4 regions of the Streptomyces sp. NPDC032198 genome follow, and region 1 is predicted to be linked to each of the others. Evidence: riboswitches for the same ligand, from Rfam matches in the RefSeq annotation. Region 1 holds a riboswitch; each other region holds the start of a gene.

Region 1 (7,558 bases):
TGCGGCTGACCGCCCGTGCGGATCTCACCGGCACACAGATCGCCGATGCCGTACGAGTGATCAGCCGCACCGCACCCCGGTAGTCACCGGAGGCCGTGGACGAAGGCCTCCCATGTCGTGGGGGAGAAGAGCAGGGCGGGCCCTGCCGTGTTCTTCGAGTCGCGCACGGCGAGCAGCCCCTGCTTCGGCCCTGAAGCGAGCGAGGCTGTCTCCACACAGTTGTTCATGCCGTTGCTGCGACTGCTGCGGTACCACCGTGCGCCGTGCAGGGAAGTGCTGGAAGGTACGTGCCGAGGCAGTGCCGTCATGGTGCCCCCTTACGCGCCGTCACGTATCCCGGCGATGTGATCCGTTGATTCCTCGGGTGAAAGCGCCTTTCCTTGAAGGGAGTTGAAGGCCTCCGTGTATGCCTGGAGGTCTTCTTTCCGTTCGAGGTAGAGGCTACTCGTCAAGTGGTCGAGAACAACCACATCCAGATCAGCAATGTTCGGAAATGAGAAAATAACGAAAGAACCGATGAGCCCTACGTGCTCTCCGGCGGCGAACGGCAACACCTGAAGTCGTACATGAGGCAACTGTCCGGCTTCCAATAACCGTTTCAACTGACCGTCGAGCACCTGACGGCCGCCCACCGGCCTGTGCAGCACCGCCTCATCCAGGATCACGCTCAGTAGCAGCGGTGGAGCCGCGCGCAGCACATCCTGGCGGGCCAGACGCACCTCCACCAGCGCGTCCACCTGCTCGTCCGGCAGTCCGTCGAGCGCGGCCCGCGTCACCGCACGCGCGTAGTCCGGCGTCTGCAGCAGGCCGGGTACGACAGTGGTCTCCAGGCTGCGCATCCGGCAGGCCTGCGACTCCAGGCTGATGAAGTCGCGGTAGGCGGGCGGCAGCAGCTCGCGATAGGCGTGCCACCACTGGCGGCGACCGCCGTCGTCGTCCGAGCCCGCCAGCGCCACCAGCAACTGGCGGAGCCGGGAATCGCACACCTCGTACGCATCGAGCAGCAGACGTACGTCGGCCGCCTTGACGCTGCTACGTCCCGTCTCGATCCGGCTGACCTTCGACTGGTGCCAGCCGACCCGGCCCGCCGCCTGGCCACTGGTGAGCCCGGCGTGCGCGCGCAGCGCGCGCAGTTCGGCGCCGAGTTTCCGGCGGCGCACCGCGGGACCGTACCGCATGTCCGTCTCCTCCCGACGGAGCGTTTCTTTTCGGCCTCCCCCGGGCCGCTCAGGGGCGACAGTAGAGGAAGTGCCGACGTCGCGCCCAAATACGGTCTTCCGTAGCAGAGTTCACCGCTTCGAGCGACAGATATATGCACATCTTGGTGGATGGCCACCTGTGAGGGGTCCAAGAGTGGCAGGCTGGCGCGAAGCACCATTCCGGGACTGTCCTCGGGCCTTCCGCTACGAGTCGGAGCCGAGCCCCGGTGGGAAAGGGACAACGTCGCCATGGCAGACCTTCAGGAAGCAACCGTCACCCTGCCGAGCGATCCTGCCTCGGTCTCCGCGGCCCGGAAATACGTCTCGAGCGTCCTGGCCGAATGGGGATTGCCGGGGGAAACCGAAGCGGCCGACACGGTCCGGCTCATCGTCTCCGAACTCGCCACGAACGCCGTCCAGCACACCCGCGGCCAATCGCCCACCTTCCGGGTGGACATCGAGCTCGACCGGGACGAACAACTGCGCATCGGCGTCACCGACAGCCATCCCCGCTACCCCAAGCGGCTGCCCGCCGCCGTCCAGCAGGACAACGGACGCGGCCTGGTGATCATCCGCTGGCTGACCATGGAGTGCGGCGGCAGACTGTCGGTCACACCCACCCCCGAGGGCGGCAAGACCGTCTGGATCGCACTGCCGTGGACGGCCCCGGTCCGCGACGAGGCGGCCGCCCCCTCGGTCTCCCCCTCACCCCGCTGAACGTCCGAACGCCCCCCGGAGCAGCGCCCGGAAGGTGTCCGCCGCCGGATGCGACTCGTCGGTGCGGTGGACCACCGAGATCGTGCGGCGCAGACTCCCCGGCTCAAGCGGCCTCATCCCCACCGGGGTGGCCGCCGTCCGCGCCACCATCTCCGGTACGACGGCGACGCCGAGCCCGGCGCTGACCAGTGCGCACACCAGGGCGTAGCCAGGAGTCTCGACCAGCACCGAGGGCGTCGCGCCGGCCCGGACGAGCGTGGACTCCACACCCTGCCGGGACGGATGCTCAGGCGCCATGCTGATCAGCGGCTGCCCGGCGAGTTCGGTCAGGGGCAGCCGCGACGACGAGCTCGCGAGGGCGTGACCGGGCGAGGTCACCAGGACCAGCTCCTCGACCAGGATCGGCTCGGCGGTCACGGACGCGGGCAGCGGCACCGGATCCGCCGGTTCGTACGTGTGCGTCAGGGCGAGGTCGACCTCACCGGCGGCCACGGCCGCGATGCCGAGCGGCGGTTCATAGGCCCGTACGGTCAGATCGACGTCCGGATGGGCGCGGCGGAACGCGGTCAGCGCGGGCGGCACCAGCTGGATCCCGGCGGTGGTGAAGGTCCCCACGCGCAGCCTGCCGCCGGAGAGGCCCGCGAGCAGGGCCAGTTCGTGCCGGGCCTGCTCCATCTCGTCCAGGACCCGGCGCGCCCGCGCGAGCAGCAGCTCACCCGCGCCGGTCAGCCGTGCCCCGCGGTGATGCCGGACCAGGAGCGCGGTGCCCGCCTCCCGTTCGAGCTTGGCCAGCTGCTGGGAGAGGGCGGGCACGGTGTAGCCGAGGCGCTCGGCGGCGCGGGTGATCGACCCGGCCTCGGAGACCGCCACCAGTGCGGCGAGCCGCGTCGGGTCGTACATGGCCTCTCCCGGTGCAGGAGCCGACGGGCGGTGCGGCTGTCCGTCGGCCGTGGGGCTAAACGACTGCTTAAGGCAGACCCAGGATATTCCACATACCTGCTGAAGGCAGAAGAACGGCAGGCTGGGCGCCATGGACGCACAACTGGTCGCCTTCACCGGAGTCGCCGCGGGCATGGTCGCCATGCCGGGCGCCGACTTCGCCGTCGTCGTGCGCAACGCCCTCGCATCCCGCCGCGCCGGAGTGACGTGCGCGATCGGTGTGGCGGGCGGGCTCCTGGTGCACACGGCGCTCGCGGTGGCCGGGGTCGCGGCGGTCCTCGCGGCGGTCCCCACGCTCTTCCGTGCGCTGCAGGCCGCGGGCGGGGCCTATGTGCTCTACCTCGGGTATCGCGCGCTGCGGTCGGCGGCGCGGCCCCTGCGGAGCTTCGAAACGACGGACGGCACGGAGCCGGCAGCGGCCGGGGGCAGCCTGCGGCAGGGCTTCTTCACCAACGCCCTCAACCCCAAGGCGCCCATCACGTTCCTCAGCGTGCTGCCGCAGTTCGTGCCCGCGGGCAGCCCCGCGATGCCCAGGACACTGCTGCTCGCGTCCATCATCGTGGCCCTCGCCCTGGTGTGGTTCCCGGTCGTCGCGCTCCTGGTCGACCGGCTCGGCCGCTGGCTGCGCAAGCCGCGTACGGCCCGTGCGATCGAGGGCGGCACGGGGGTCGCGCTCAGTGTGCTGGGCGCGGTCCTCCTCACCGAGGCCCTGCTGGCCTGACGTCGTCCGACGTGTCCGGTCCTGTGCCCTCGGTGCCTCCTGTGCCCTCGTCCTTGCCCGCGCGGCGCAGCAGCAGGGGGAGCACGCCCCACAGGCCCGCGCACACCAGGAGCGTGCCCGCGCTCGCGATGATCCCGCCGGTCCTGCCCACCGCCACGTCCACCACCAGGAGCACGGAACCGGCGAGCGCGAACACCAGGACCCCCATGCCGATGACGGCCAGGCGGGACGAGACCCGCACGATCCGCGGCTTGGAGTGCTGCCCGAAGAGCGACCGGTGCACGGCGGCCGGAGCCGTGAACAGCGCCGCGGCGAGGACGGCGAGCAGCAGCGTGGTCACGTAGGTGGCGCGCTGCACGGTGTCGAGCGAGGCGAAGCGCTCGGTGAAGGCGAGCGTCAGCAGGAACGCGAAGAGGATCTGCACCCCGGCCTGCGTGACCCGCAGTTCCTGGAGGATCTCCGCGAAATTGCGGTCGGCGCGTTCGAAGCGCGTCTCGTTGCGGGGCGCATCGCCTGCCGTGGAGGAGCTGTTGTTTTCGGCCATGGCGCACGAGTATCCGCGCCGACGCCCTGTACGCCCGGCGGGCGCGCCGGTCAGCGGGCCGGGCGGGAGCCACGCGGGGGCAGTCCGCGCGGTGGCGGTGGCGGGGGTTGGTGAGCCCCCGCCACCGCCGTCCCACAGCCGACGGCCGATGACGGACGATCAGCGCACCCTGCCGTACCAGACGCTCTTGGTCCAGATCTTCTCGAGCCGCACCACGGTGTTCGACTTGGGGGCGTGCCAGATCCGGCCCTTACCGGCGTAGATGCCGACGTGGTAGACGTTCCGGCCGGAGTGGAAGAAGACCAGGTCGCCGCGGACGCGGTGGGACGCGGAGATGTGGCGGGTCTTGTTGTACTGCTGTGCCGCGGTGCGGGGGAGCTTCTTGCCCGCGCGCTTGAACGAGTAGAGGGTCAGACCCGAGCAGTCGAACCGCCGTGGCCCCGTCGCTCCGTAGCGGTACGGAGCGCCCTTCTTGGAGGCGGCGATCTTGAGCGCCTTCGTTCCGTGCGTCGCGGCCTGTGCTTCCGACGTGAGCCCTGGGCCCACGAGGGTGCCGCCCACGACGGCGAGCGTGAGAGCCGATACGGAACCGGCCCTGGTCAGCAGCGACGGAACATGATTCAGCGCAGTCATGCGCAACCCTTCGTCAACCGCCTGTGAAGGATGACCTGTCGGATTCGGGCTGACAAAGTTGCCCGGCCGCGCTGTGCGGCTTCACCCCAAGGGCCGTGGTCCGGACTCTCCGGACCGACCCGTCATGCCTGGGTCCTCCACTCCTGCCGATGCACCGATGTCGACCGGTCATCCGGGTGGCGGCAGGACTCGGCGTCCGCCCGGACCGCCCCGCCGCTGTGGCGGGGGCTTGTCGTCGGAAGGGATCTTGACCCGTCAAGGGCAAGAATTCCGAGCCGAAACGGCGTTTTGTGAGGCTCCTCACGGCTGAACCGTTCGGGTGGACAAGGTCGGATACGGGATCGGGTCAAGGCACCGGACGATCGTTCGACCAGCACCGGAACGAGGAATTCCGCCCCTCGCGTACACATCTGACGCAACCTAAGAGGGCTTCAAGAACGACGATCGTCTACGCCGAACGAGGTAGCCCGTTTGGTTCGTTTGAGATCGGCCCGGGACAGCTCGGACTTCGGACGACGGGGTGACGGGGGCTCAGGAGGGTGGAGTGACGGGTCTTCAGGATGTCGTCGGCGGCGGCACGGTGACCCGCCCGGCCCGCCGCTCCCCGTCAAGCACCCGCAGCGCCCTGGCCAGCGTCGGCGCGTGCACGGCGCTCTCGCCCCGCTGGTGCATGAGTGTCAGCGCGTCCAGGAGGGCGGTCGCCCTGCCGACCAGGGCCTGGGCGGCGCGCAGTCCGCCGTACGTGTCCGAGGCGCGGGCGGGGTTGATCCGGCCCACCAGGTCGACCACTTCGAGGTACCGGTCGATCAACTCGCCCTCGGCGCGGGTGAGTGCGGGCAGCGGGGGAAGTTCGGGCGGCAGCACCGGTGGTTCACCCCGCGTCCGGGGTGCGCGGGGACGACTTGCGGCTCGCGATGATCCGGTCCACCAGGCCGTAGTCAACTGCCTCGGCCGCGCTGAGGATCTTGTCCCGCTCGATGTCGGCCGCGATCCGTTCCGCGCTCTGGCCCGTGTGCTGGACGAGCAGCCTCTCCAGTTGCGCGCGCGTGCGCAGGAGTTCGTCGGCCTGGATCGCCAGGTCGGAGGTCTGGCCGTGGATGGGCTCGGCGAGCGACGGCTGGTGGATCAGCACCCGGGCGCCGGGCAGCGCGAACCGCTTGCCGGGGGTGCCCGCGGCCAGCAGGACGGCGGCCGATGAGGCGGCCTGCCCCAGGCAGGTCGTCTCCACGTCGCAGCTGACGAACCGGATCGTGTCGTAGATCGCGGTCATCGCGCTGAACGAGCCGCCGGGGGAGTTGATGTAGAGCGAGATGTCGCGGTCGGGCGCCAGGTATTCGAGGTGCATGAACTGCGCCATCACGTCGTTGGCCGACGTGTTGTCGATCGGCGTCCCCAGGAAGACGATGCGCTCCTCCAGCAGCTTCGAGTACGGATCGAGGGTCCGCTGCCCTGAGCTGGTGCGCTCGCTGAACTCGGGCAGGACATAGCGGGCGAACGGTCGGTTCATGGCACGTCTCTCCTCTGCCGGGGTCGGCTGCTCCCCAAAGCTTCCTGTAAAAAAAGTACAGGACGTACGTAACGGTGTGATGGGGAGCATGTTCGGGTGATCGGCCGGAGTCAACACGTGCGCCGCGTTTCAGCCCCTCGCTGAAAGCGAAGGCCCCGGCGTGCGGGGCGGGATGGCCGGCGCGGCGACGCGGGCATACTCCGCCTCGTCGCGATCTCAGCCGCCCCGAGCCGAAGGCGTCGTATGAGCCCCGAAGCACATCAAGTCCGCGAAGCCTCCGGGCTCGTCCACCTCACCGCCCGCGAACTCGCCGCCAAGATCCGCACCCGTAAGCTGTCCGCGCGCGAGGTCGTCCAGGCGCACCTGGACCGGATCGAGCAGGTCAACGGCCCGGTGAACGCGGTGGTGACCTGCGTGGCGGAGCGCGCGCTCGACGAGGCGCGCACCGCCGACGAGGCCACGGCGCACGGCGCGCCGCTCGGCCCGCTGCACGGGCTGCCCGTCGCCCACAAGGACACCCACGACACCCGCGGCATCCGGACCACCTACGGGACGCCGCTCCTCGCCGACAACGTCCCGGACCGGGACGAGCTGATCGTCGAGCGCATCCGCGCCGCAGGAGCGATCACCATCGGCAAGACCAACGTGCCCGAGTTCGCGGCCGGTTCGCACACCGTCAACCCGGTCTTCGGGGCGACCCGCAACCCGTACGACCTGAGCAGATCTGCGGGCGGCAGCAGCGGGGGAGCGGCGGCCGCGCTCGCGTGCGGCATGCACCCCGTGGCCGACGGCAGTGACATGGGCGGCTCGCTGCGCAACCCCGCCTCGTTCTGCAACGTGGTGGGCCTGCGCCCCTCGCCGGGCCGGGTGCCGAGCTGGCCGGACACCGCGCCCTGGTCGACGATGGCCGTACAGGGGCCGATGGCGCGCAACGTCGCCGACGCGGCCCTGCTGCTGTCCGTCGTCGCAGGCCCCGACCCCCGTTCACCGATCGCCCTGGAAACGCCGGGCAGCGCGTTCGGCGGCCCGCTGGAACGGGATCTGCGGGGGCTGCGGATCGCCTGGTCACCCGATCTGGGAGGAGCGGCGCCGGTCGACCGCGAGGTCCGCGACGTGCTCGCGCCGGCCGTCACGGTCTTCTCCGCGCTGGGGTGCGCGGTCGAGGAGGCGTGCCCCGATCTGTCCGGCGCCGACGAGGTGTTCAGGACCTTCCGCGCCTGGCAGTTCCACCTTGCGCTCGGCGCGCTCCTGGAGAGCTCGGCGGACCGGATGAAACCCAGCCTGGTCCGGAACGTACG
Region 2 (7,558 bases), on a different contig from region 1:
TCCTCCTGATGGCGCTCGGCTCCTCCGTTCTTCCCTCTTGAATCACTTGCTTACCTACGGGAACTGCGTACTGCTGGTGATGCGAACTACTGGTGGCCTTCCATAGCGCCACTCTTCGGCAGCCAGCCCCGTCGCCTCTCCTGCATCTGCTCTGGCTTAGAACCCCACTGCCGAACCTCCCGGTGCGCGCGCCCGCAGCCGACGCCTTCACCGAGGTGCTGCTCACTTGCCTTCACTGCTGGGTACTGCGAACTGCACTTACTGGTAATGCACTTGCGTGTACTGCGGTCCTGCTCGCGGAGGCCCCTGATCACTGCGGGCCGCCCGGTCCGGTCGTCAGTCCCGTCGCCGTCCTGCAACCGCTCTGGCTTCGGAACTCCACCACCGCACCGTCCTGCGCACTGCACTTGCGGGTACTGCTGCCCGGCAGTTCGTCTCTGCCGGGCCCTGCTGTCTCTCTGGGTTACGAGAGAAACCATAACCACACCATCACTCAATGTCTACTCCAGCCGACATAGATTTTCGCGTGTTCGATGGTGAGGTAATCGACCTCGAACAGTGGCGGTGGACGCACGGCAAGACCGTCCTCGTGACCAGGCTGTTCGGGCGGATGGGCGGTCGCCCGAATGGACCCGCCTCGCCTGCGCCCCCGCGCCCCCCGGGCGACGCTGGGCCTGCCAGGTGACCGATCCGGAGGTACAGCATGGGTTCCGTACGACGGGCTCTCGTGATGGTGCTCGTGCCGTTGCTGGTCGGCGTCTCGGCGGCCTGCGGCAGCTCCGGCGGCGGCAGCGACACCGCCACCGAGCGGGCCCGGCCCGCCGAGCAGGCCTTCGAGCATCCCGGAGTCCTCGTCAGCAAGGCGCAGCTGAAGCGCGTACGGGCCCATGTCGCGGCGGGCGAGCAGCCCTGGCTGACGGCGTTCCGACGGATGCGGAACAGCAAGTACGGCGCGGACGACTACACCGCCAAGCCGTACGCCGTCGTCGAGTGCCCGCCCGACACCCGCCCGGGCCAGGGCTGCGTCGAGGAGCGCGAGGACGCCATCGCCGCGTACACCCAGGCCCTGCTCTGGAACATCACCGGCGACCGCGCGCACGCCGAGAAGGCCGTGCAGATCATGGATGCCTGGGCGCGGGTGATCACCCGGCACACCGAAGCCAACGCGGGCCTCCAGACGGCCTGGGCCGCCTCCTCGTGGGCACGCGCGGCCGAAGCCGTGCGCTACACCTACGACGGCTGGAGCGACGGACAGATCCTTCGCTTCGAGCGGATGCTGCGCAACGCCTATCTGCCCCAAGTGCGGGACGGGGCGGCCGACTTCAACGGCAACTGGGACCTCCTGATGGCCGACGCGACCATCAGCATGGCGGTCTTCCTCGACGACCACGAGGCCTTCGAGAAGGCGGTGACGCACTTCAGGACCCGCGTGCCGGCCTACTTCTATATGAAGTCGGACGGCCCGCTGCCCGTCTCGCCCGCGGGCAGCGGAATCAATACCCGGGAGAAGCTCCAGAAGTACTGGTTCGGGCAGAAGACCTTCGCCGACGGGCTCTCCCAGGAGACGTGCCGCAACTTCAAGCACGCCAGCTATTCGCTCGCGGCCACCGCACACATCGCGGAGACCGCCTGGCACCAGGGCGTCGATCTGTACGGCGAGGTCAAGGAGCGACTGCGGGCCGCGCTGGAATTCCACGCCAAGTACCAGCTGGGCGCCGAGGCGCCGGACTGGCTGTGCGGCGGCAAGGTGCAGCGCGACATGGGGCCCGACACCGAGGTCGCGCTCAACCACCTGCGGGACCGGCTGAAGCTGGACCTGCCGGAGACGGAGCGGCTCACGCGAAAGCAGCGGCCCGAGGGCACGGACGGCCTGTTCGTGGCCTGGGAGACGCTGACGCACGCCGAGAACGCGTGAGCGGCGGGCCTCGTTCGCCGGTGGTTCTCGACCGGTTCGCTTTCACTCCCCCTGATGGCGTAGAGTTGCATTCAACGGCGCGGGGTGGAGCAGCTCGGTAGCTCGCTGGGCTCATAACCCAGAGGTCGCAGGTTCAAATCCTGTCCCCGCTACTAAAGACCGAAGGCCCGGATCCAGAAATGGATCCGGGCCTTCGGTGTTTTCCGCAGCAGCGTCTTTCCGCAGCAGTGTCTTTCCGCCGCGGCATCTTCCGCCGTCGCTTTCCGCCGTAACCCGGTCGGCCCCCACCGGTCGCCCCGTGCCGTCGCTCCGGGAACCCTGGACGAGTGGGGCAGCGAGGAGAAAGTGGCGGGGGCGGGGGCGGCGGCAGGCGTCCCGATGTCCGGCACGAGCGGGCGCTCGTGCGGACCCTCCCCCTGCTGCTCATCGTCGTCGGGGTGGTCTACGACGTGACGACCCCGCCGGAGTTCACCGCCTCGCCGCTCTTCACGGCGGCCCCGCTCATCGCCGCACCCTTCTACTCGCTGCTCAGCACCGCCCTCATCGGCACCGGCTCCTGCGCCGCCGTGCTGGCCCTGCATTTCAAGACCGACACCAGCACCGACGTCGAGGCCGTCACCGAGCTGATCACGGTGGTGACCGTCGCCGTCCTCGCCGTCCTCATCAACCGCGTCGTACGCCGCAGCGACGAGCAGCTCGCCTCCGCCCGCTCCATCTCCGAGGCCGCTCAGCGCGCCGTACTGCCGCAGCCGGATCCCAGGATCGGGGGGCTCGACATCGCGGCGCGGTACGAGGCGGCGGAGGCCGACGCGTTCATCGGGGGCGATCTGTACGCCGTGCAGGAGACTCCGCACGGCGTACGCGTCATCGTCGGCGACGTACGGGGGAAGGGCATGGGCGCGGTGGCGGCCGTCGCCGTCGTGATCGGGGCGTTCCGGGAGGCCGCCGAGCAGGAGGCCACGCTGGAGGCCGTGGCCCAGCGCCTGGAGCGTGCCCTCGCGCGCGAGGGCACGCGGCGCGACGGGCTCGACGCCTTCGAGGGCTTCACCACCGCCGTGCTCGCCGAAATCCCGCACGGCGACGGTCTCGTGCGGCTCATCAACCGCGGGCACCCGGGTCCGCTGCTCCTGCGCGGCGACGGGCGGCTGTGCGTCCTGTCCGCCACCGAGCCCGCGCTGCCGCTCGGGATGGGTGAGCTGGGCGCCTGGCCGGACCGTGCGGACGAGACGGAGTTCCCGCCGGGGGCGATGCTGCTGCTCTACACCGACGGGCTCTCCGAGGCGCGGGACGCCCGGGGCGAGTTCTACGATCCCGCGGCCCGGCTCGGCGGCCGGATCTTCCCGGGCCCGGGCGGCCCGGACGCGCTCCTGTCGACGCTCGTCGAGGAAGTGCGGCGGCACACCGGCGGAGGCGGCACCGACGACATGGCGTTGCTCGCGGTGCGGCGGCCCATGTCACCGGCCGTGACGGAAGGACACCCCTCCGCATAACTCCTGACGAGCTGTCAAGGAGATGTGAAGCTCCGGTGTGTGAAGAAGTGGGGTCAACTCGCCCCGTTCGCAACCCCGGTGTCCCGATAAGTACAGGGTGTGGGCGTTAACGATCAGTCGGAACAGCTTGGAATACGACCCCGCTGTCTATTAACGTTCGATAACGCAGCGCGGTCGTCCCAGCCGTCACTCGAGTCGGCTCCGCGCGCACGCGCCTAATCCCGAAAGGGAGCCGGGGAACCACTAATTGGGGTGAATCGGGCATCTGTGCATCCGTGCCAGATGTTCGTAGGAGACCTTCCTGCTCCGAACCCGTCAGCTAACCCGGTAGGCGAGAAGGAAGGAAAGGAGTGCGCCCCCGTGGCGTCCAACCGCCCTGCCCCCCAAGGCGCGTACGTACCGAATGACGACGATTTCGGTGGGTACGACAATGATTCCTGGGAGGAATGGAACCCCACCGAGGAGTCCATTCGTCCCGTCCGCGGCAGGCACCGCGTCCACAAGCGGGGCGGCGGCGGACTTGCCCGCAGCTCCACGGTTCTCGGCGTAGGCGTCATCGCCGCCGTCGGCGCGGGCGGCATCGCCACCGCGCAGGGCGGCAAGCCCCCGGTCTCCATCGCCATGCCGGACATGTCGGCCGTCACGGACTCGCTGCCGGAGGCCAAGTCGCTGCCGGGCGTGGGGTCCCTGATATCCGACGACTCGTCCGATTCCGGTTCCGCGGACAACGGCGTGACGACCGCTGCCGCACCCCTCTCCGCCGCGGGACTCAGCACCGCCGACGCCGAGCAGGGCACCACGGACGCGGGCGAGGCGCTGCGGGCCCGCATCATGGAGCAGGCCGAGAACCAGCAGGACCAGGCGGACGACGCGGTCCAGAAGGCGGCCGAAGAAGCCGCCGTCAAGCAGGCCGCCGAGCAGGCCGCCGCCAAGCAGACCGCGGCCGAGAAGAAGATCGCCGCCGAGAAGGCAGCCGCGAAGAAGAAGGCCGAGGCGGAGGCCAAGAAGAAGGCCGAGGCCGAGCGCCTGGCCAAGCTCGCGAAGAGCTACACCCTCCCCGTCGCCTCGTACACGCTCACCGGCACCTTCGGTCAGCCCGGCTCCATGTGGTCCTCCGGCTACCACACCGGCCTGGACTTCGCGGCGCCCACGGGCACGCCCATCAAGGCGATCCACTCCGGCACCATCAAGGAAGCGGGCTGGGCGGGGGCGTACGGCTACCGCACGGTCCTCGAATTGGACGACGGCACCGAGCTCTGGTTCTGCCACCAGTCCTCGATGAACGTCAGCGCCGGCCAGAAGGTCACCACCGGCGAGGTCATCGGCCGCGTCGGCGCGACCGGCAACGTCACCGGCGCCCACCTCCACCTGGAGGTCCACCCGGGCGGCGACGCCACCGGGGTCGACCCCGCGGCATGGCTGCGCGGCAAGGGCCAGTCGCTCTGAGGTAACCCAGAACCCCGGCGGTCCTGGCGACAACCCCCCGACGCCAGGGCTGCCGGTTCGGCATGTGCGGACGGCCTGCCGAGGTGTGGACATCCTGCCTAGGTGCGGGCCGCTCTCCGGAATGCTGGAGTCCGTATGGGCGTTGATCCCCTTATGACTTCTCTCCGCAAGCTTGGCTCGTCCGACCTCGAGGTCTTCCCGCTCGCCCTGGGCGGCAACGTCTTCGGCTGGACGGCCGACGAGGCGCAGTCCTTCAGCGTGCTCGACGCCTACACCGCCGCCGGCGGCAACTTCATCGACACCGCCGACGTCTACTCGGCCTGGGTGCCCGGCAACAAGGGCGGCGAGTCCGAGACCGTCCTCGGCAGCTGGCTCGCCGCGCGCGGCAACCGCTCCGACATCGTGCTCGCCACCAAGGTCGGCGCCCACCCCGATTACAAGGGCCTGTCCGCCAACACCATCAAGTCCGGTGCCGAGGAGTCGCTGCGCCGCCTGGGCACCGACTACATCGACCTCTACTACACGCACTACGACGACCCGACCGTCCCGGTCGAGGAGATCATCGGTGCGCTCGACGACCTCGTGACGTCGGGCAAGGTGCGCGCGATCGCCGCCTCGAACGTGACCCCCGAGCGGCTCCAGGAGTTCCTCGACTTCTCCGACCGCGAGGGCCTGGCGCGCTACTCGGTGCTGCAGCCGCACTACAACCTCGTCTCGCGCGACACGTACGAGGGCCCGCTGGAGCAGGTCGCCTCGCGCTCCGGCCTGGCCGCCGTCCCGTACTACGCGCTCGCCTCCGGCTTCCTGACCGGCAAGTACCGCCCGGGTGCGCAGGTCGACAGCGCGCGGGCCGAGGGCGCGGGCAAGCACCTGGCCACCGACCGCGGCGTGCGGGTGCTCGCTGCCCTGGACGAGGTCGCCCAGGCGCGCGGCGCCGAGCTCGCGACCGTGGCCCTGGCGTGGCTCGCGGCGCAGCCGACGGTGGCGGCACCGCTCGCGTCGGCCCGTACGGTCGAGCAGCTGCCCGCGCTGCTCGCGGTGGGGGAGCTCGAGCTGACGGAGGCCGAGGTGTCGGCGCTGACGGCGGCTTCCGCCTAGCCCCGGTAGGGGTTGTAGGCGGGGTAGGGCATCGCCGGCTGGGCGTACGGATATCCGTAGGGGGGCTGCTGCGGGTGGGGCTGCTGTGGATACGGCTGGGGAGGCGGGTAGGGCTGGGGATACGTCTGGCGGTACCCGTACTGCGGCGGTATCGGTACGAGTACCGGTGCCGTCGCCTGTGCCGCGTAGGCGAGGGCCGGCCGCGCCGCCTCGCGGCGCTCCCACAGGGCGTGCAGCAACTCCCGCTCCCGTACGACGAAGTCGGCGGCCGCCTTGCCCTGGCGTCCGCGGTGCCGCAGGAGCGCGAGAGTCGTCGCGTACGTCTCGTACTGCGCGACGGTGCGCGCCGCGGCCTTGCCCTGGGTGTAGGAGGCGTAGTCGCGGGCGAGCGTGCGGGCGCGCATCGTGCCTAGCGCGTACGGCTCGGGGGCGGTGAGCCAGCCCGCGATCACGTACGCGGGGAGTTCGGCGCGCACGATGCGCAGGCCGCGCTGTCTGGTCCATATCGCCAGCCAGGTGAGCAGGCCGAACGCGGGCAGCATGAACGTCGCGTACACCGCGAAGAAGCCGTAGTCCCCGAAGCTGGCCGAGCCGTTCCACAGGGCGTGCAGGCCCATCGCCAGGAGCAGTCCGAGGAGCGGGAGCAGGACGCGCCGCCAGTTCTGCCGGTCGGCGCTGAGCGCGGCGATGCCGAAGCCGATGCCGGTGAGCACGGTGAAGAGCGGGTGCGCGAAGGGCGACATGACGACGCGTACGAAGAAGGTCGCTGCCGTCACGGACGCGAGCCCGGTGTCGCCGTTGAGCTGGTCCGCGCCGAAGGCGCTGCCGAGATAGAGGATGTTCTCGGTGAACGCGAAGCCGGTGGCGGTCACTCCGGCGATCACGACGCCGTCGACGATGCCGGTGAACTCGCGTCTGCGGAAGAGGAAGACGAGCAGGACGGCCGCGGCCTTCGCGCTCTCCTCGACGATCGGCGCTATGACCGTCGCGCCGAGGGTGTCCGCGCTGGTGGGGTCCGCGGTGGCGGTGGCTATCCAGCGGGTCGCGAAGCTGTTCGCGACGATGGCTATGAGGGCGGCGGCACAGGCTCCCCAGGCGAAGGCGAAGAGCAGATTGCGCCAGGGGCCCGGCTGGACGCGTTGCAGCCAGCGGAAGGCGGCCACCAGGAGCGGCACGGGCAGCGTCGCGAGGCCGAGCCCGACCAGGAAGCCCTCGGTGCCGGTCTGTTCCCTGACCAGGGCCAGGATCACCAGGCCGGAGAGGGCGAGCAGCGTGACCAGGGCGGCCGCGCGTATCGCTCTGCGCTGCCACCAGCCTGCGCGGCGCAGCCCGGCAGGCCCGGCGGGGGGCATCGGGTACGGATGTGCAGAACGGGTGGCCACCCGTTGACCCTAACGAGGGACGGGGGTGGCCCGCGACGGTGTCTCGGGCCGCGTGGCCGGTGTCTCAGATCGCTTGGCCGGTTCCTTGTCCGGTTCCTTGTCCGGAAGTACGGCGGAACAGCAGGTCGTGGACGACGTGTCCCTTGTCCAGGCCCTGGCCCTCGAACCGGGTGAGGGGACGGAAGGCGGGGCGGGGTACGTACCCGCCGTCGGCCTGGGTGTTCTCG
Region 3 (7,558 bases), on a different contig from region 1:
ACGGCCGCGATGTGTTCGAGGAGGGTGGAGGCGACGCCCCTGCCCTGGTGGGCGTCCTGCACGAGGAAGGCGACCTCGGCCTCGTCGGCGGGCGCGCTCGCGGACATGCCGCGCGAGTCGATGCGGTCGAAGCGCACGGTGGCGATGAACTCGCCGCCCACGGTGGCCGCGAGACCCACCCGGTCCACCTGGTCGTGGTGGGTGAAGCGGTGCACGTCCTTGGCGGACAGGCGGGGGTAGGGGGCGAAGAAGCGGTAGTACTTCGACTCGTCCGAGACCTGTTCGTAGAAGCTGACCAGGCGGTCCGCGTCCTCGGCCGTGATCGGCCTGATCCGGGCGGTGCCTCCGTCACGCAGGACGACATCGGCTTCCCAGTGGGAGGGGTATGCGTGCCGGTCCGACGGGGTCTGCATGGGGCCAGGGTACGGGTCGCGGGGGCGCGTCGGCCGGGGCAGGCTAGGAGACGTCGAAGGGCGGGACGAGGACCCGAGGCGGAAGGACGTACGGTCGACGGAGCAGGGACCTACGACCGGCACCGTACGGACTCTCTGGTCGGGCGCCGTGCGGACCATCGGCCGGCACCGTACGGACCATCGGCCGGCGGAGCACTCGTGACGGCATGAGACACTGGTCTAGACAAGTGTGAGACACCTGGAAGGGCAGCAACACATGGCTGAGCGCCGCGTCAACGTCGGCTGGGCCGAGGGCCTTCACGCCCGACCCGCCTCCATCTTCGTCCGCGCGGCCACCGCCGCCGGCGTCCCCGTGACGATCGCCAAGGCTGACGGCAACCCCGTGAACGCCGCCTCCATGCTCGCGGTGCTCGGTCTGGGCGCGCAGGGCGGCGAGGAGATCGTGCTCGCCTCCGACGCCGAGGGCGCGGACGCCGCTCTCGACCGTCTGGCGAAGCTGGTCGCGGACGGCCTCGAGGAACTCCCCGAGACCGTCTAGTAAAGACTGGTACTCATACGCCGAAGGGCTCGCCTCGAATAGGGGCGGGCCCTTTGGCGTTTCTGGTTCCACTTGCCTGATATCAGTCGTCGACATTGAATTCGGACAGCAGAAATAATCCCCCGCCGAATAACTCTTCTTTGTATACGGCGCCTCTGTTAATGCCGTAGGCCCACTGCGTTTACGGGATGTTGCGAACCCCTCACACCGGGGATGCCGCGGCCCTGCACGAAGCGCGGCCGGTGCGCGGAGGCCGTCCGTTCCGTGTGCTGCGCGGTGAGCGCGCGGGCCCGCTCCGCGTCACCGCGCGCCACCGCGTCGACGATCGCGGCATGCTCGGCCCAGGCCTCGGCGGGGGCCGCCGACGCCTCCACCACGTACATCCAGGCGATCTTGTGCCGGAGCTGGGTGAGCAGCGCCGTGAGGCCCGGGCTGCCGGACGCCTGGGCGAGCGTCTCGTGGAACCAGCCGCCCAGTGAGCGCAGATCCTCGCTCCGGCCGTGCCGCGACCGCTCCTGGCCGAGCCTGACGAGGCCGCGCAGGACCTTCAGGTGCGCCTCCGTGCGGCGCTGCGCGGCGCGGGCGGCGCCCAGCGGCTCCAGGAGCGCGCGGATCTCCAGGAGGTCGGCGGCCTCCTCCTCGGTCGGTTCCGCCACGCACGCGCCCGCGTGCCTGCGCGTGACGACGAAGCCCTCGGACTCCAGGGTGCGCAGGGCCTCGCGCACGGGGACGCGGGAGACTCCGTAGCGGCGCGCGAGCAGTTCCTCGGTGAGCCGGCCGCCCCGTTCGTAGACACCGGAGACGATGTCGTCCCGGATTGCCGTGCATACCGAGTGCGCGGGAATGCGCATGACTGACCTCCGCCTTAATCCCCGCGAAACGCGGTCGATCGACGCCTGTTCTGCGACTCTATTGCAGAGCCGCCGAATTTCCGACGGCCGGCCGAAATCCAGGGATACTTTTGGCCAAAGGCGATAGGGGCGGGGAACAAGAACGGCGAAAGCCCCGGCTCTCGACGAGCCGGGGCTTTCGGTGAATCAGGTGCGCTTCGCGCGTCCGTCCAGGACCAACGGGATCAGACGTTGACGCCGTGCGAGCGGAGGTACGAGATCGGGTCGATGTCCGTGCCGTAGTCCTCGCCGGTGCGGGCCTCGAAGTGGAGGTGCGGGCCGCTGGAGTTGCCCGTGGAGCCGGAGAGGCCGATCTGCTGGCCCGGAGTGACCGCCTGGCCGACCGTGACGCCGAGGGACGACATGTGGCCGTACTGGGTGTACGTGCCGTCGTTCATCTTGATGACCACGTTGTTGCCGTAGGCGCCGCCCCAGCCGGCCTCGACGACGGTGCCGGAGCCGACCGCGTGGACCGAGGTGCCGGACGCGGCGTGGAAGTCGATGCCGGTGTGGCTGCCGGAGGACCACATGGCGCCGCCGGTCTGGTAGCCCGTGGAGACGTACGAGCCGCTGACCGGGGCCACGTAGGTGTTCAGGCGCTTGCGCTCGGCCTCGCGCGCGGCACGCTCCTTGGCCTCGCGCTCCTTCTTGGCCTTGGCCTTCGCCTCGGCCTCGGCCTTGCGCTTCGCCTCTTCGGCCTTCTTCTTTGCGGCCTCTTCGGCCTTCTTGGCGGCTGCGGCGTCGTCGGCGGCCTGCTGCTGGGCAGCGGCCTGCGCGTCGATGCTCTGGGCGAGCGAGTCGCCCACGGAGATGGCCTGGGTGAGGCCGGTGTGCTCAAGAGCCGCAGCGTCGTCGGCGGCGAGCGCCGGAGCGGCCAGGCCTCCGATGACACCGGTGGTGGTGAGGGCTGCGACGCCCGCCACGTTCGCGGTCGTACGCGTGAGGCGGCTCGGGCGACGGTGCTTCCCGGTGGCACGGGTGAACGCCATGAAGCGGCTGATCCTTTCCTTCCTTCTCGCCTACCGGGTTAGCTGACGGGTTCGGAGCAGGAAGGTCTCCTACGAGTCCCTCACCTGACGGCAAGGTTCCCGATTCACCCCAAGGGGACATGTGGGTCCCCGGCTCCCCTGGCTCGCGCCGTACGGGGACTCGGCGATGACTGTCCGGTGCCGCGGGTGCGGCGTACTGCATGACGAACAGCCGGGATGACGCTAAGCGGGCCATCTTTCAAACGACAAACGGATCAGAGTTTTTGTAGCGCACGCCACAGGTCAGACACGTAACCTCCATATCAATTCGGACATATGAGGACCCCAGTAGCCAATTCCCGCCACTGGGGTCCCGACATGTCCTGACTGTCACTCAGCCGGTGACCACACTCACTTCACCGATGCCGAGCGCCCTGACGGGCTCCTCGATCTGCGCGGCGTCCCCGACGAGCACCGTCACCAGCCGGTCCACCGGGAAGGCGCTCACGACGGCGGCAGTGGCCTCCACGGTGCCGGTGGCGGCCAACTGGCGGTACAGCTGAGCCTGGAAGTCGTCCGGCAGGTGCTGCTCGACCTGGTCGGCGAGCGTGGCCGCGACGGACGCCGCCATCTCGTACTTGAGCGGGGCGACGCCCACCAGGTTCTGCACGGCGACGTCGCGCTCGGCGTCCGTGAGTCCCTCGGCGGCGAGCGTGCGCAGCACCTTCCACAGGTCGTCGAGCGCCGGGCCCGTGGACTCGGTGTCCACGGAGCCGCTGATGGCGAGCATCGCGGCGCCGCTTCCGTCCGGCGTGGAACGCAGGACCTGGGCGAACGACCGTACGCCGTAGGTGTATCCCTTCTCCTCGCGCAGGACGCGGTCCAGACGCGAGGTGAGGGTGCCGCCCAGGCAGTACGTGCCGAGCACCTGTGCGGGCCAGACACGGTCGTGCCGGTCCGGGCCCACGCGGCCGATGAGCAGCTGCGTCTGGACGGCTCCGGGGCGGTCCACGATGACGACACGCCCGGTGTCGTCCGCGGTCACCGGAGGCACCGGACGCGGTTCGGCGGTGCCGCCCGTCCAGGCGCCGACGGTGTCGGCGAGGACGGCGTCCAGGTCGACGCCGGTCAGGTCGCCCACGATGACGGCCGTCGCCGTGGCGGGACGCACGTGCTTCTCGTAGAAGGTGCGCACCGCCGCCGAGTCGATGGCCGTGACCGTCTCCTCGGTGCCCTGGCGGGGGCGCGACATGCGAGCGGTCGCCGGGAAGAGCTGCCGGGAGAGCTCCTTGGCGGCGCGCCGCCCCGGGTTGGCGGCCTCGTGCGGGATCTCGTCCAGGCGGTTGCGTACGAGGCGTTCGATCTCGCTGTCCGCGAAGGCGGGGGCGCGCAGGGCGTCGGAGAGCAGGCCCATCGCCTTCGGCAGGCGGGAGACCGGGACTTCGAGGGAGACGCGGACGCCGGGGTGGTCGGCGTGCGCGTCCATGGTGGCGCCGCAGCGGTCGAGTTCGGCGGCGAAGTCCTCGGCGGAGTGCTTGTCGGTGCCTTCGTTGAAGGCCCTCGCCATGATCGTGGCGACGCCGTCGAGGCCCTCGGGCTCCGCGTCCAGCGGCGCCTCGAGGTGGACCTCCACAGCGACGACCTGCTGGCCGGGGCGGTGGCAGCGCAGCACGGTGAGGCCGTTGTCCAGGGTGGCGCGCTCGGGCGCGGGGAAGGCCCACGGCCGTGCGGTGCCCGCCTGGGGCTGCGGGTGGAACTGCATCGTTGCGGCCTCGCTCACTTCGCGGCCTCCTCTTCGTCCTCGTCGGTGGCTTCGGCGGGCGCGGTGGGCTCGTACACGAGCACCGCGCGGTTGTCCGGGCGCAGACGGGCCGCCGCGGCCGCCCTGACCTCTTCCGCGGTGACGTCGAGGACGCGCCCGACGGCGGTGAGGGCGAGCTGCGGGTCGCCGAACAGGACGGCGTAGCGGCACAGTTCGTCCGCGCGGCCCGAGACCGTGGAGAGCCGGTCCAGCCACTCGCGCTCCAGCTGTGCCTGGGCGCGCTCCATCTCCTCTTCGGTGGGGCCCTCTTCCGCGAAGCGGGCGAGCTCCTCGTCGACGGCGGCCTCGATGACGGGGACCTCGACGTCACCGGACGTCTTCACGTCGAGCCAGCCGAGCGAGGGGGCTCCGGCGAGCCGCAGCAGGCCGAACCCGGCCGCCACGGCGGTGCGGTCGCGGCGCACGAGGCGGTTGTAGAGCCGGGAGGACTCGCCGCTGCCGAGCACCGTGAGCGCCAGGTCGGCGGCGTCGCACGCGCGCGTGCCGTCCTCCGGGAGGCGGTAGGCGGCCATCAGGGCGCGGGCCGGGACCTCCTCCTCGATGACCTCGCGCAGCTCCTTGCCGATCGTGTCGGGCAGCGATCCGTCGCGCGGCGGCTGCTTGCCGTCGTGCGAGGGGATGGACCCGAAGTACTTCTCGACCCAGGCCAGGGTCTCCTGCGGGTCGATGTCGCCGACGATCGAAAGGACCGCGTTGTTGGGCGCGTAGTACGTACGGAAGAACGCCCGCGCGTCCTCCAGGGTCGCCGCGTCCAGGTCGGCCATGGAGCCGATCGGGGTGTGGTGGTAGGGGTGTCCCTCGGGGTACGAGAGGGCGGTCAGCTTCTCGAAGGCCGTGCCGTACGGAACGTTGTCGTAGCGCTGGCGGCGCTCGTTCTTGACGACGTCGCGCTGGTTCTCCATGGATTCTTCGTCGAGCGCGGAGAGCAGCGAGCCCATGCGGTCGGCTTCCAGCCACAGGGCCAGCTCGAGCTGGTGTGTGGGCATGGTCTCGAAGTAGTTGGTGCGCTCGAAGCTCGTGGTGCCGTTGAGCGACCCGCCCGCTCCCTGCACCAGCTCGAAGTGCCCGTTGCCGTGCACCTGCTTCGAACCCTGGAACATGAGGTGCTCGAAGAGGTGCGCGAGGCCCGTACGGCCCTTCACCTCGTGCCGTGAGCCGACGTCGTACCAGAGGCAGACCGCGGCGACCGGGGTCAGGTGGTCCTCGGAGAGCACCACGCGCAGGCCGTTGGCCAGCCGGTGCTCGGTCGCTGTCAGGCCGCCGGAGCCGGCCTCGGCTGTGGCCGTGTGACCCATGGGCATGTACGTCCCTTCGATCGCGAAAAGCTGGAAATTCTGCCAGTCCTGACACTGTATGCAAGCGTGCGGACAACCTGTGAAGTTCCCGCTCCGCGCTCGGCGTAGTCGGCCCCGAAGTCCGGGTCGTGGTCGGCGTTGTCAGTGGGACAGTCCACAATGGTCGGCGTCAGATCCCGTTGATGCCCTGGCAGACACATTGAAGGAGCCGCAGCAGCGATGGCCCGCCGCAGCACGAAGACCCCGCCGCCCGATGACTCGTTCGAGGAGAAGATCCTCGACATCGACGTCGTCGACGAGATGCAGGGCTCCTTCCTCGAGTACGCGTATTCGGTCATCTACTCGCGCGCCCTGCCGGACGCCCGCGACGGCATGAAGCCGGTGCACCGGCGGATCGTGTACCAAATGAACGAGATGGGCCTGCGCCCCGACCGCGGCTACGTGAAGTGCGCCCGCGTCGTCGGCGAGGTCATGGGTAAGTTGCACCCGCACGGCGACGCGTCGATCTACGACGCCCTGGTGCGCATGGCCCAGCCCTTCTCCATGCGCCTGCCGCTGGTGGACGGCCACGGCAACTTCGGCTCGCTCGGCAACGACGACCCGCCGGCCGCCATGCGGTACACCGAGTGCAAGATGGCCGACGCCACGTCCCTGATGACGGAGTCGATCGAAGAGAACACGGTCGACTTCGAGTCGAACTACGACGGCCAGGAGCAGGAGCCGGTCACCCTTCCGGCGGCCTACCCGAACCTTCTGGTGAACGGCTCGTCCGGCATCGCCGTCGGCATGGCGACGAACATGCCGCCGCACAACCTCGGCGAGGTCATCGCCGCCGCCCGCCACCTGATCAAGCACCCCGGGGCCGACCTGGAGACGCTGATGCGTTTCGTGCCGGGCCCCGACCTGCCCACGGGTGGCCGCATCGTCGGCCTGACCGGGGTCAAGGACGCGTACGAATCGGGGCGCGGCACCTTCAAGATCCGCGCGACGGTGGCCGTCGAGAACGTGACCGCGCGCCGCAAGGGCCTGGTCGTGACCGAACTGCCCTTCTCCGTGGGCCCCGAGAAGGTCATCTCCAAGATCAAGGACCTGGTCGGCTCGAAGAAGCTCCAGGGCATCGCCGACGTCAAGGACCTCACGGACCGCTCGCACGGCCTGCGCCTGGTCATCGAGATCAAGAACGGCTTCGTCCCGGAGGCCGTCCTGGAGCAGCTCTACAAACTGACGCCGATGGAGGAGTCCTTCGGCATCAACAACGTGGCCCTGGTGGACGGCCAGCCGCTCACCCTCGGCCTCAAGGAGCTCCTCGAGGTCTACCTCGACCACCGCTTCACCGTCGTCCGCCGCCGCAGCGAGTTCCGCCGCAGCAAGAAGCAGGCGCGGCTGCACCTGGTGGAGGGCCTGCTCGTCGCCCTCCTGGACATCGACGAGGTCATCCGCCTCATCCGCTCCAGCGACAACTCCGCGCAGGCCAAGGAGCGCCTGATGGAGCGCTTCTCGCTGAGCGAGATCCAGACGCAGTACATCCTCGACACGCCGCTGCGCCGCCTCACCAAGTTCGACCGCATCGAGCTGGAGTCCGAGCGCGACAAGCTCAACGCCGAGATCGAGGAGCTGACCCGGATCCTGGAG
Region 4 (7,558 bases), on a different contig from region 1:
GCTGAGAGCCGCTACGAGTGGCGGCGAAGTTCGATGGGATTCGCCGTCCACGCGCACGATCGACGAAGTGGAGATCGGCCATGAAGAAGGAACTCACCGGTGATGCCGCCACGGCGGCGCGGCACGAGCGCTACGGCCGACTTCCCGAGCGCGTCGTCTTCGAGGACATGACCGAAGAGGTGAAGGCCGGGCGGAGCGGCGGGGACAACGGTTCGTACAACCCCGAGGGCTCATGGAAGTACTACTCGTGCCTGGCCCTCGACCTGGGGCTGTAGAAGCCGCGCAGGCATCGCGCCGCGTTTTGGCGTCCAGCGGTCACATTCCTTCGTCGCCATCCGTCAGGGCAGTGAAAGCGATACACACTTGCCCTGAGGAGACAGTGATGGAAGCACGTTTGATCACGGCCGAGGTTCCGATGGCCCCGCGGATGGCCGAGGACCCCGCTGCGCTCGTCCCCGAGCTGGCGGCGGTTTCGGCGGCGCTGTTCAAGGTCACCGGCAACGGCTCGATACCGCGCTCCACGATCAGCCTGATCCAGCTGCGGGCCGGGCAGATCGTCGGCAGCACCTATCTGACCGTTCTGCACACGGGCTTCCTGCGCAAGGCGGGGGAGTCGGAGGAGCGCATCACGTCGGTGGCGTCCTGGCAGGACTCGCCGTACTTCACCGTTGCCGAGCGGGCCGCGCTGGCGCTCGTGGAGGCCGTGCTCACGCCGTCCGGGGACGGGGAGCGGGTGTCCGACGAGCTGTACGCCCAGGCGGCCGAGGTCTATGAGCCCCAAGCCCTCGCCACACTCATGTTCGCCATCGGCCAGGTCAACTTCTTCATCGCCGTGGCGCTCATCGCCAAGCCGGTGCCCGGCCGGTCGTTCACCGACCCCTGGAACTGACCCTATGCGCCAGTACTGACCCAACCCAGCCGTCCGGGTCCCGCACGCAAAGCGGGGCCCGGGCGGCTTTCGCGCGTGAGGACGCCACGGGCGTACGCGTCGCCCAGAGCGCCCCAGAGCGCCCAGAGCGTTCCGGCGGACACCACCGCCCGCCCCTCCGGGCAACCGCCTCTGCCCTGCCGCCTCCTGACGGACCGCGCGGGCCCGGGAGTTGCTGGGCGGGCAGCAGTTCGTGCGGCAGCATCGTCGCCAGGACGGCGGACAGCAGCCGGTGTTCGTCCTGCGGAGTCTTCGTCCAGGCCGTCACCAGATAGGCGAGCCGGAACCACCGCGGGGGACGGCGGCGGCGTACGACGACGTCCCGCTCGTCGCGCAGCCCGGTGCGGCCGCGCCGGCGCAGCGACACGTCCTCCCGGATGTCGTACAAGTAGGCGTTGACCACGGGTGCGTTGCGCCGGGCCGCCCAGTCCCGGGTGGGCACGTCGAAGGACACGTCGATACCGGATCCGGCCAGTGCCCCGCCGCTGATGAGCTTCTTGAGGACCTCGTCCACCTCATGGATCACTCGCAGGCTCCCACGTGCCGTTCGCTTCCGTGCCGCCCGGTCGCGGCCCTGGCATCGATCGTGCGCCCCGCGCCGACCGGAACGCAGGCACGACAGGGATGACGACGGGGCAGTGCTCTGTGCCTCAAGGGGCCGACGTCGGAGCCCGTCCGGTCAGATGTAGCCCTCGCGCAGGGCGTGCGCCACCACGTGCGCCCGGTTGCGCAGGTGCAGTCGTGTGGTCAGGCCGTGCATCACGTTCTTGACGGTACGTTCGGAGTACGACAGCTTCAGGGCGATCTCCGCGGTGTCGAACCCCTCGGCCACCAGCCGTACGACGTCCACCTCGCGCTTGGTGAAGCTCAGGAAGCCTCCCGGCAGATCGGTGCTTCCCCGGTTGAGCCGCCCCACCTGGCCGATGAGCTGTCCCAGCAGGTCCGCGGGCAGATCGCCCCCGCCCTCGGCCGTCGTCAGGACCGCCTGCACCAGGCGCCGGGCGGTCGCTTCGCGGCGCCAGACGATGGCGCCGACACCGCACTCGATGACATCCAGGAGCTCGTGTTCGCGGACCGTCCCCGCGACGAGCACCGCACGCGTACCGTCGCTGCGCACGGCCCGTCGCAGCCGGGTGAGCGCCGCTTCGTCGAGGGTGTCCTCGACGAGCAGGGCGACCGCGGCGGGGCCGGACTCCAGGTTCAGGTCGACCTCCGGATGCCGGCGCAACTGGCTGAGGACTCCCTCGCGGCTGATCGGGTCGGGGGCGGTGACGGCGACCCGTACCCGGTTCGGCTTCGGTACGGCGGTCGCTAAGGCCGATGGGGTCGAGGAGGCCGGGGGCGGCGGGCTGGACAAGCGCGTTTCCTTACCTCTGGGGCCGGGCTACGTATGGGACCGGGCGTTGCGTGAATCGCGGAGAGCAGGTCGCCGCGCTCGCGGAGAGCCGGGCGCCGCCTCAAGGGCGGGGCGGCGCCCGATGGGGGTCAGGAGCAGTTCTTGTAGAAGTGCTTCCAGCCGTCGCTGGGCATGGCCGGCGGCTCGGCCGGGGTCCCGGTCTCGCCGTACTGCTGCTGCTGGTCGCTGTCGTACGCGCCCGGACCCTTGCCCGGCACGGACAGGCGCACGCCGCGCTCCCACACCCCGTCACCGGCGTTGCTGAGGATCGCGAGGTCCGGGTACGCGTCACCGCCGTAGTTGGCGATCCTCAGCTCCTTGCCCTCACGGGCGTCGCCGATGTCGGAGTGCCGGGCCTGGGCGGAACCCAGGTTCGCCCGCTTGAGCGGGCCGGGGCGGAACTCCGCGATGCGGGCCGTCGCGGGGTCGTCCACGCCGGACGGCTCGACGACGTTGACGACGATGTCCAGGGTGCCGTCGTTCTGGAAGTCGGCGACCGCGGCGGTGGCGACCTCACCGGTCCTCGCGCCCAGGAGCTTGGCGACGGTCTGCTTCTGACCGAACGAGCCGTCAGCCTTCCCCCACTGGACCGTCATCTTGGTGCCGGTGTGCCCGGGGTTCGCGATCTTGTCCGGGTTGCCGTCACCGTCGAGGTCACCGACCAGGGTGGTGGCGTTGGCCAGGCACGGGGCCGCAGCCCTGGCGGACTCGCCGGACCGTCCCGCGCCGCCGGAAGCCGACGACCCGGCAGCACTGGCCTGGTAGCCCGCGACCGTCAGAGTGAGGGCGACAGCCGCGATCGGCGCGGCGATCAGACGTGAGCGCTTGTGAAGCATGTGCGAACTCCTCATGTTGTTGCTTCTGAGCCGTGCTCGCCGAGCGGGCGCCTTGCCACACCCACCACTGCGTACGAGTGCCGTACAACTGCCACTGCGGGGCGTGGGCGGAGCTCCAGAACGAGCACGACTGAAGCGTGTGGGGCGATACGCCCACATGGCCAGGAAAGGCGGACAGTTCGGGACGATGGAACGCTTGAACGTATCTGACCTGCGGAAACGTAGGGCGCCTGGAACGGAGGGCTGGAACGTCCGTGCCCCTCCGGATCAGTCGCGATCCGAGTGGCGGGGACGCATCCCGCCCGGCGATGTGCCCTTTCCGCCCCCTGGCTCTGCCTCCGCCGCCGCCCCTGCCGCCCTTTCGTGGACCGAGGCGACGAGTCACCGTGGAGGCCGAGTGACCGGACCACCGACGGAGCCGTCATGGGGCCGCGGCCATGAACACGTACGCCGAGCAGGTCGTGACGGGCGACCGCGCCCGCCAGGAGGCGGCGGGCCGGGAGCCCGGGAAGTACGTGATGGAGCTGGGGGTCGCCCACGCCACCGCGCACCGAAGCCGCGACGGCGGCCCGGTCCGGGCCGATGACGCCACCCTCCCGGGCCTCTTCCCCCGCATGTCCGAGCTGCTGAACGTCCCGGCCGTGGAGTTCACCGAGGACGGTGACCCGCCGCGCCCGGCGCTGAGACGGATCCGCCCCACCGCGCCTCCGAGGCAGAGGGACACCGGCGTGTGACACGCCGGTGTCCCTCAGGGAACCCGGAGCCGGAGGAGGCGGCCACGACTCCGGGAGGCGAACGCGAGAGCGACGCGTTGGACATTCCCGGGAGGCGTCTGGCAGGGTCGCCCGTCCGGTCCCCCATCCCTTGAAGGGAGAGACGCGATGATCGAAGTGAGCACGCGTAGCGTCAAGGAAGCGGCTGCCGCAGAGCAGCTGCGCGCGAACACCTCGACCCTGGACATTCCGAAGGGCTTTGACCTGTGGACGGCCGAGGAGATCTCGGAGTGGCTCGACCAGGTCGAGGACGACCCGGGCGTCTCCGACGCCGACTTCTACGCGGCCCAGCAGGCGGTGCGGCGGGTGCTGGGCGACGAGGGCATCTGACGGGGATGCGTGTACGTGGACGGCGGGCGCATGACGGTTGGTCAGGAACCGGCGATGCGAGAGCCGTCGGTGCACGGCCCGGTGGTGGATTCGGACAGGCCTGAGCCCCGGACACCTGGGGTGCCGGGGCTCGGGGCGGACGAGACCGGATGCGGTCCAGTCGGGATCAGTACGCGCCGTTGACGTTGTCGATCGAGCCGTACCGGTCGGCCGCGTAGTTGCAGGCGGCGGTGATGTTGGCGACCGGGTCGAAGCTGTCCGACGAGGTGCCGGGCACGTGGTAGGCGTCGAACGTCGGGGCGATGACCTGCAGGAGCCCCTTGGACGGGGTTCCTGCGACGGCGTTGGAGTCCCAGTTGTTTATGGCAAGCGGGTTGCCGGAGGACTCGCGTATGACGTTGCGGTGGATGCCCTCGTAGGTACCGGGGATGCCGCGCTGGGCCATGATGTCCAGCGATTCCTTGATCCAGCCGTCCAGGTCGTCGGTGTAGGACTTCGCCGCCGGGGCCACGGCGGGCTTGGCGGTGAGCGTGTCATCGCGCTCGGAGCGGTCCGCTCGCTCGGCGGGCGCGGCCGGCGAGCCGAGCGTGAGCTTGAGGCCGGGGTGGATCAGCTTCGGGTCGTCGCCGAGCGCGCTGCGGTTGTCCTCGTACAGCTTCTTCCAGCCGCCGCTCACGGAGTGCTCCCGGGCGATCTTGGCGAGGGAGTCGCCCGCGGCGACGACGTACGTCTTGGGGGCCGCGGCGGGCTTGGCGGCCGTCCCGGCCGGTGCCGCGGTGGCGGCGGTGGCGCCGAGCACCGGGAGAACGAGTACGGCCCCGCCGGTGCCCGCGACGGCGAGCCCCCGGCTGAGTGAGCTGGACTTGGGGCGGCGGTGCTTTCCCTTTGCAGGCATGACGAATTCCTCTCCGTCGCCTACGAGGTGAGCTGTCGGGTTCGGACGGGAGATGTCCGGTCGCACTGCGCATGCGACTTCACCCCGAGCCGTTCCGGAATCCGGATCGGCGACTTACCTGGGTCCCCCGCTCCTGCCGAGCGAAAGTGATTGATGGGAAGGGTTTCCGGACAGCGGCAGGATTCGGCGTTCCATCCGGATTGACGGTGACGTTAGGCGAGAAAGCCCGAACGGAACAAGAGCCGAATTTGCAGAGGGAATGGGTGAGGCCAGTATCCGTCGCCCGGAACCCATCCCATTCTTTGATCGAAAAGCCCCAACTTTCTTTGCGCGGAGCGGAAGTGCGCTCGACGGCTCCCGAGCCCCCCGAACTGCCGATGTGACCGATTCCACTGAAAGGGTGCAGGTCGCGCGGCGAATGGAGGCGTATCGGATCGCGCTATTTCACACAAGAATCGCGCAATGCGGACAGTGGTCTCTATGCATTACGAATAAGGCAAGAAGGGGCTTTATTGGGCAAGATGGACATGGTGCAAGGTGCGCCATGACCGCCATAAGGGGCATATCGCCTTCGATGGGTGTGCGCCTGCGATGCGTGCGCTCTGGGGGCGGCTCGGACCGCGGAAGTACCCCAACCAGCCTGAAGAATAGGCGCGGTTGGTCATGGATGCGCGGCTATGGACGAGTCATGTGGCGCCCGGTGGCTGGGGGGTGGCGTTAGGTGGGCCCGGCTGCGGAACATTGTTCATCTCGTCCACCTCGCCCTCCTTTCCAACCTTGCTCGCCTTGTTCGCTTTGGCAATGACTGCCGCGAGTTGCTTCTGTACGGCCTCGGGCAGGTCGGTCCCCTGCGCGGTTCCCACCAAGTTCTCCGCCAAGTGGTGGAGTTTTGTGTTGGTGTTCTGCGAGGCCGTGACGAGTACTTCCCAGGACGCTTCGGGACTCAGGCCGAAGGCGGACATCAGGACGCCGTGGGCCAGGTCGATGGTCGGACGGGTCTGCATGGCCCGCCGCAATGGGGAGATGACGGTCCGCAAGCTCTCCTCGGAATCCTTGTCGGGCTCCGTTTCATCGCCGGCGGGTCCGCTCTCCTCCTCGCTTTCGGGGGCGGGCGGCTCAGTCAACTCGGGCGGCGCGAACAGGTCATGGGTGGCAGTCAGGTCGAACATCCGCTCAACCGCGGTACTGGTCGAGAGCACCGCCACGGTCTTGCCGTCCCGCAGGGCCAGCCGGCGCAGGTCGAGCAGAAGGTTCGTCCCCGAGCAATCGCAGAAGGTCACTTCACTCAGATACAGGTCGATGCCCTCGGTCGATCCGCTCAGGGCGCGGAGCAGGTCGGGCCGGAGCCGTTCGCCGGTTTCGAGGTCGAGTTCTCCGCGCACGATCACGCTCACCCGGGTGCCGTCCGACACGGTGTCGACCGTGGCCGGCAGCGGGAGCCGGGGCGGCGACGGGTGGATGTCCCGTGCGGGCTCGGCGCCCTTCCCGGCGAGGGGCTCGTCTGAGTGTGCAGGCTCCGGCATGGCCTCTCCCTCTCGTGGTGCCTAGCGCCGCTCCTAGGCTGCACTTCGCAGCGCAAGCACGTCAACTAATACATGAAAGGAAGTACGTGTTTTTGAAAACGTGTACGCTTGCTCGCTAGAGTTGTCGCATGCATGAAGTGCCCGAGCCCCACACCGGATGGACGTTCCTCACCAACCATGCGCGGGTGCTGGCGGCCATCGCCGACAACCGCAACGCCCGGATCCGGGACATCGCCGCGCACTGCCGACTGACCGAACGCGCTGTTCAGAAGATCATCGCCGACCTTGAGCAGGACGGTTACCTCTCCCACGTCCGGAAAGGGCGCAGCAACACCTACCGGATCGAGCCCGGCGAGGTGCTGCGCCACCCGGCGGAGTCCGGCCTGGCCGTGGCCTCGCTCCTGTCCCTGCTGGCGCCGGACGAAGCCGGCCGCGCCACCTCTTCGGACGTCGATGGGGGGAGCCGCGCCAGCGCGTGACGCGGGAGAGTACTGGAGCTGCTGCCCCGGCTGAGGCGGGGGAGGCGGCACCACTCTTGTGCAGGGGCGGCGATTCCCCTTGAGCGGTCGCCGGCTACCTCGGCGGTACGTGTGTGAAGTGCTGCCGCACGCCGTCGCTGGCGTCCGCGTCGAGGGAGAGGCGCCACTCCAGGCCACCCTAGGCCCGAGGCGCAGCCCCCAGTCCCGTAGCTGTCGGCTCCTGGGCGTCGGCTTCGTGGTCGGTGACGTCGCGACGGACCCCCGCGCAGCTATGGCCGTATTACTGACGCGTCAGTACGGTGCTGGCCAACCCCCCTTTGCCCACAGGAGAGTTGGGAGAGCTGCATGATGCCAGCTTTACGCAGACGACCGGTGGCCGCGGGTGCCGTTCTCGCGGT

What was found. Region 1 has a riboswitch for cyclic di-AMP ahead of AB0E78_RS12995 (C40 family peptidase). Riboswitches for the same ligand answer to the same signal wherever they lie in the genome.
Region 2: it holds a riboswitch for cyclic di-AMP, as region 1 does, so the genes downstream of both, AB0E78_RS05165 (M23 family metallopeptidase) here and AB0E78_RS12995 (C40 family peptidase) in region 1, are expected to answer to the same signal.
Region 3: it holds a riboswitch for cyclic di-AMP, as region 1 does, so the genes downstream of both, AB0E78_RS37895 (M23 family metallopeptidase) here and AB0E78_RS12995 (C40 family peptidase) in region 1, are expected to answer to the same signal.
Region 4: it holds a riboswitch for cyclic di-AMP, as region 1 does, so the genes downstream of both, AB0E78_RS39355 (LysM peptidoglycan-binding domain-containing protein) here and AB0E78_RS12995 (C40 family peptidase) in region 1, are expected to answer to the same signal.

What each region holds. Positions count from the first base shown of each region.
Region 1 is NZ_JBEZVL010000004.1:426,557-434,114, reverse strand. It holds gene AB0E78_RS13030 (8-amino-7-oxononanoate synthase) at 1-83, shown strand, start outside; gene AB0E78_RS13025 (DUF397 domain-containing protein) at 84-308, opposite strand; gene AB0E78_RS13020 (helix-turn-helix transcriptional regulator) at 318-1,178, opposite strand; gene AB0E78_RS13015 (ATP-binding protein) at 1,449-1,916, shown strand; gene AB0E78_RS13010 (LysR family transcriptional regulator) at 1,905-2,816, opposite strand; gene AB0E78_RS13005 (LysE family translocator) at 2,947-3,576, shown strand; gene AB0E78_RS13000 (DUF6328 family protein) at 3,554-4,120, opposite strand; gene AB0E78_RS12995 (C40 family peptidase) at 4,280-4,753, opposite strand; cyclic di-AMP (ydaO/yuaA leader) riboswitch at 4,757-4,929, opposite strand; gene AB0E78_RS12990 (hypothetical protein) at 5,309-5,617, opposite strand; gene AB0E78_RS12985 (ATP-dependent Clp protease proteolytic subunit) at 5,625-6,260, opposite strand; gene AB0E78_RS12980 (amidase) at 6,504-7,558, shown strand, end outside.
Region 2 is NZ_JBEZVL010000002.1:18,763-26,320, reverse strand. It holds gene AB0E78_RS05180 (alginate lyase family protein) at 704-1,915, shown strand; tRNA gene AB0E78_RS05175 (tRNA-Met) at 1,994-2,067, shown strand; gene AB0E78_RS05170 (PP2C family protein-serine/threonine phosphatase) at 2,242-3,405, shown strand; cyclic di-AMP (ydaO/yuaA leader) riboswitch at 3,608-3,754, shown strand; gene AB0E78_RS05165 (M23 family metallopeptidase) at 3,766-4,851, shown strand; gene AB0E78_RS05160 (aldo/keto reductase) at 5,005-5,949, shown strand; gene AB0E78_RS05155 (PrsW family intramembrane metalloprotease) at 5,946-7,301, opposite strand; gene trmB (tRNA (guanosine(46)-N7)-methyltransferase TrmB) at 7,396-7,558, opposite strand, start outside.
Region 3 is NZ_JBEZVL010000019.1:76,663-84,220, forward strand. It holds gene AB0E78_RS37880 (GNAT family N-acetyltransferase) at 1-413, opposite strand, end outside; gene AB0E78_RS37885 (HPr family phosphocarrier protein) at 670-951, shown strand; gene AB0E78_RS37890 (GntR family transcriptional regulator) at 1,110-1,802, opposite strand; gene AB0E78_RS37895 (M23 family metallopeptidase) at 2,027-2,830, opposite strand; cyclic di-AMP (ydaO/yuaA leader) riboswitch at 2,843-3,006, opposite strand; gene AB0E78_RS37900 (pitrilysin family protein) at 3,204-4,589, opposite strand; gene AB0E78_RS37905 (pitrilysin family protein) at 4,586-5,926, opposite strand; gene AB0E78_RS37910 (DNA topoisomerase IV subunit A) at 6,146-7,558, shown strand, end outside.
Region 4 is NZ_JBEZVL010000021.1:82,604-90,161, reverse strand. It holds gene AB0E78_RS39390 (hypothetical protein) at 81-275, shown strand; gene AB0E78_RS39385 (carboxymuconolactone decarboxylase family protein) at 383-889, shown strand; gene AB0E78_RS39380 (DUF4255 domain-containing protein) at 870-1,454, opposite strand; gene AB0E78_RS39375 (LuxR C-terminal-related transcriptional regulator) at 1,608-2,285, opposite strand; gene AB0E78_RS39370 (VCBS repeat-containing protein) at 2,414-3,160, opposite strand; gene AB0E78_RS39365 (hypothetical protein) at 3,598-3,894, shown strand; gene AB0E78_RS39360 (hypothetical protein) at 4,042-4,263, shown strand; gene AB0E78_RS39355 (LysM peptidoglycan-binding domain-containing protein) at 4,430-5,158, opposite strand; cyclic di-AMP (ydaO/yuaA leader) riboswitch at 5,163-5,357, opposite strand; gene AB0E78_RS39350 (ANTAR domain-containing protein) at 5,845-6,570, opposite strand; gene AB0E78_RS39345 (helix-turn-helix domain-containing protein) at 6,810-7,160, shown strand; gene AB0E78_RS39340 (lipase family protein) at 7,506-7,558, shown strand, end outside.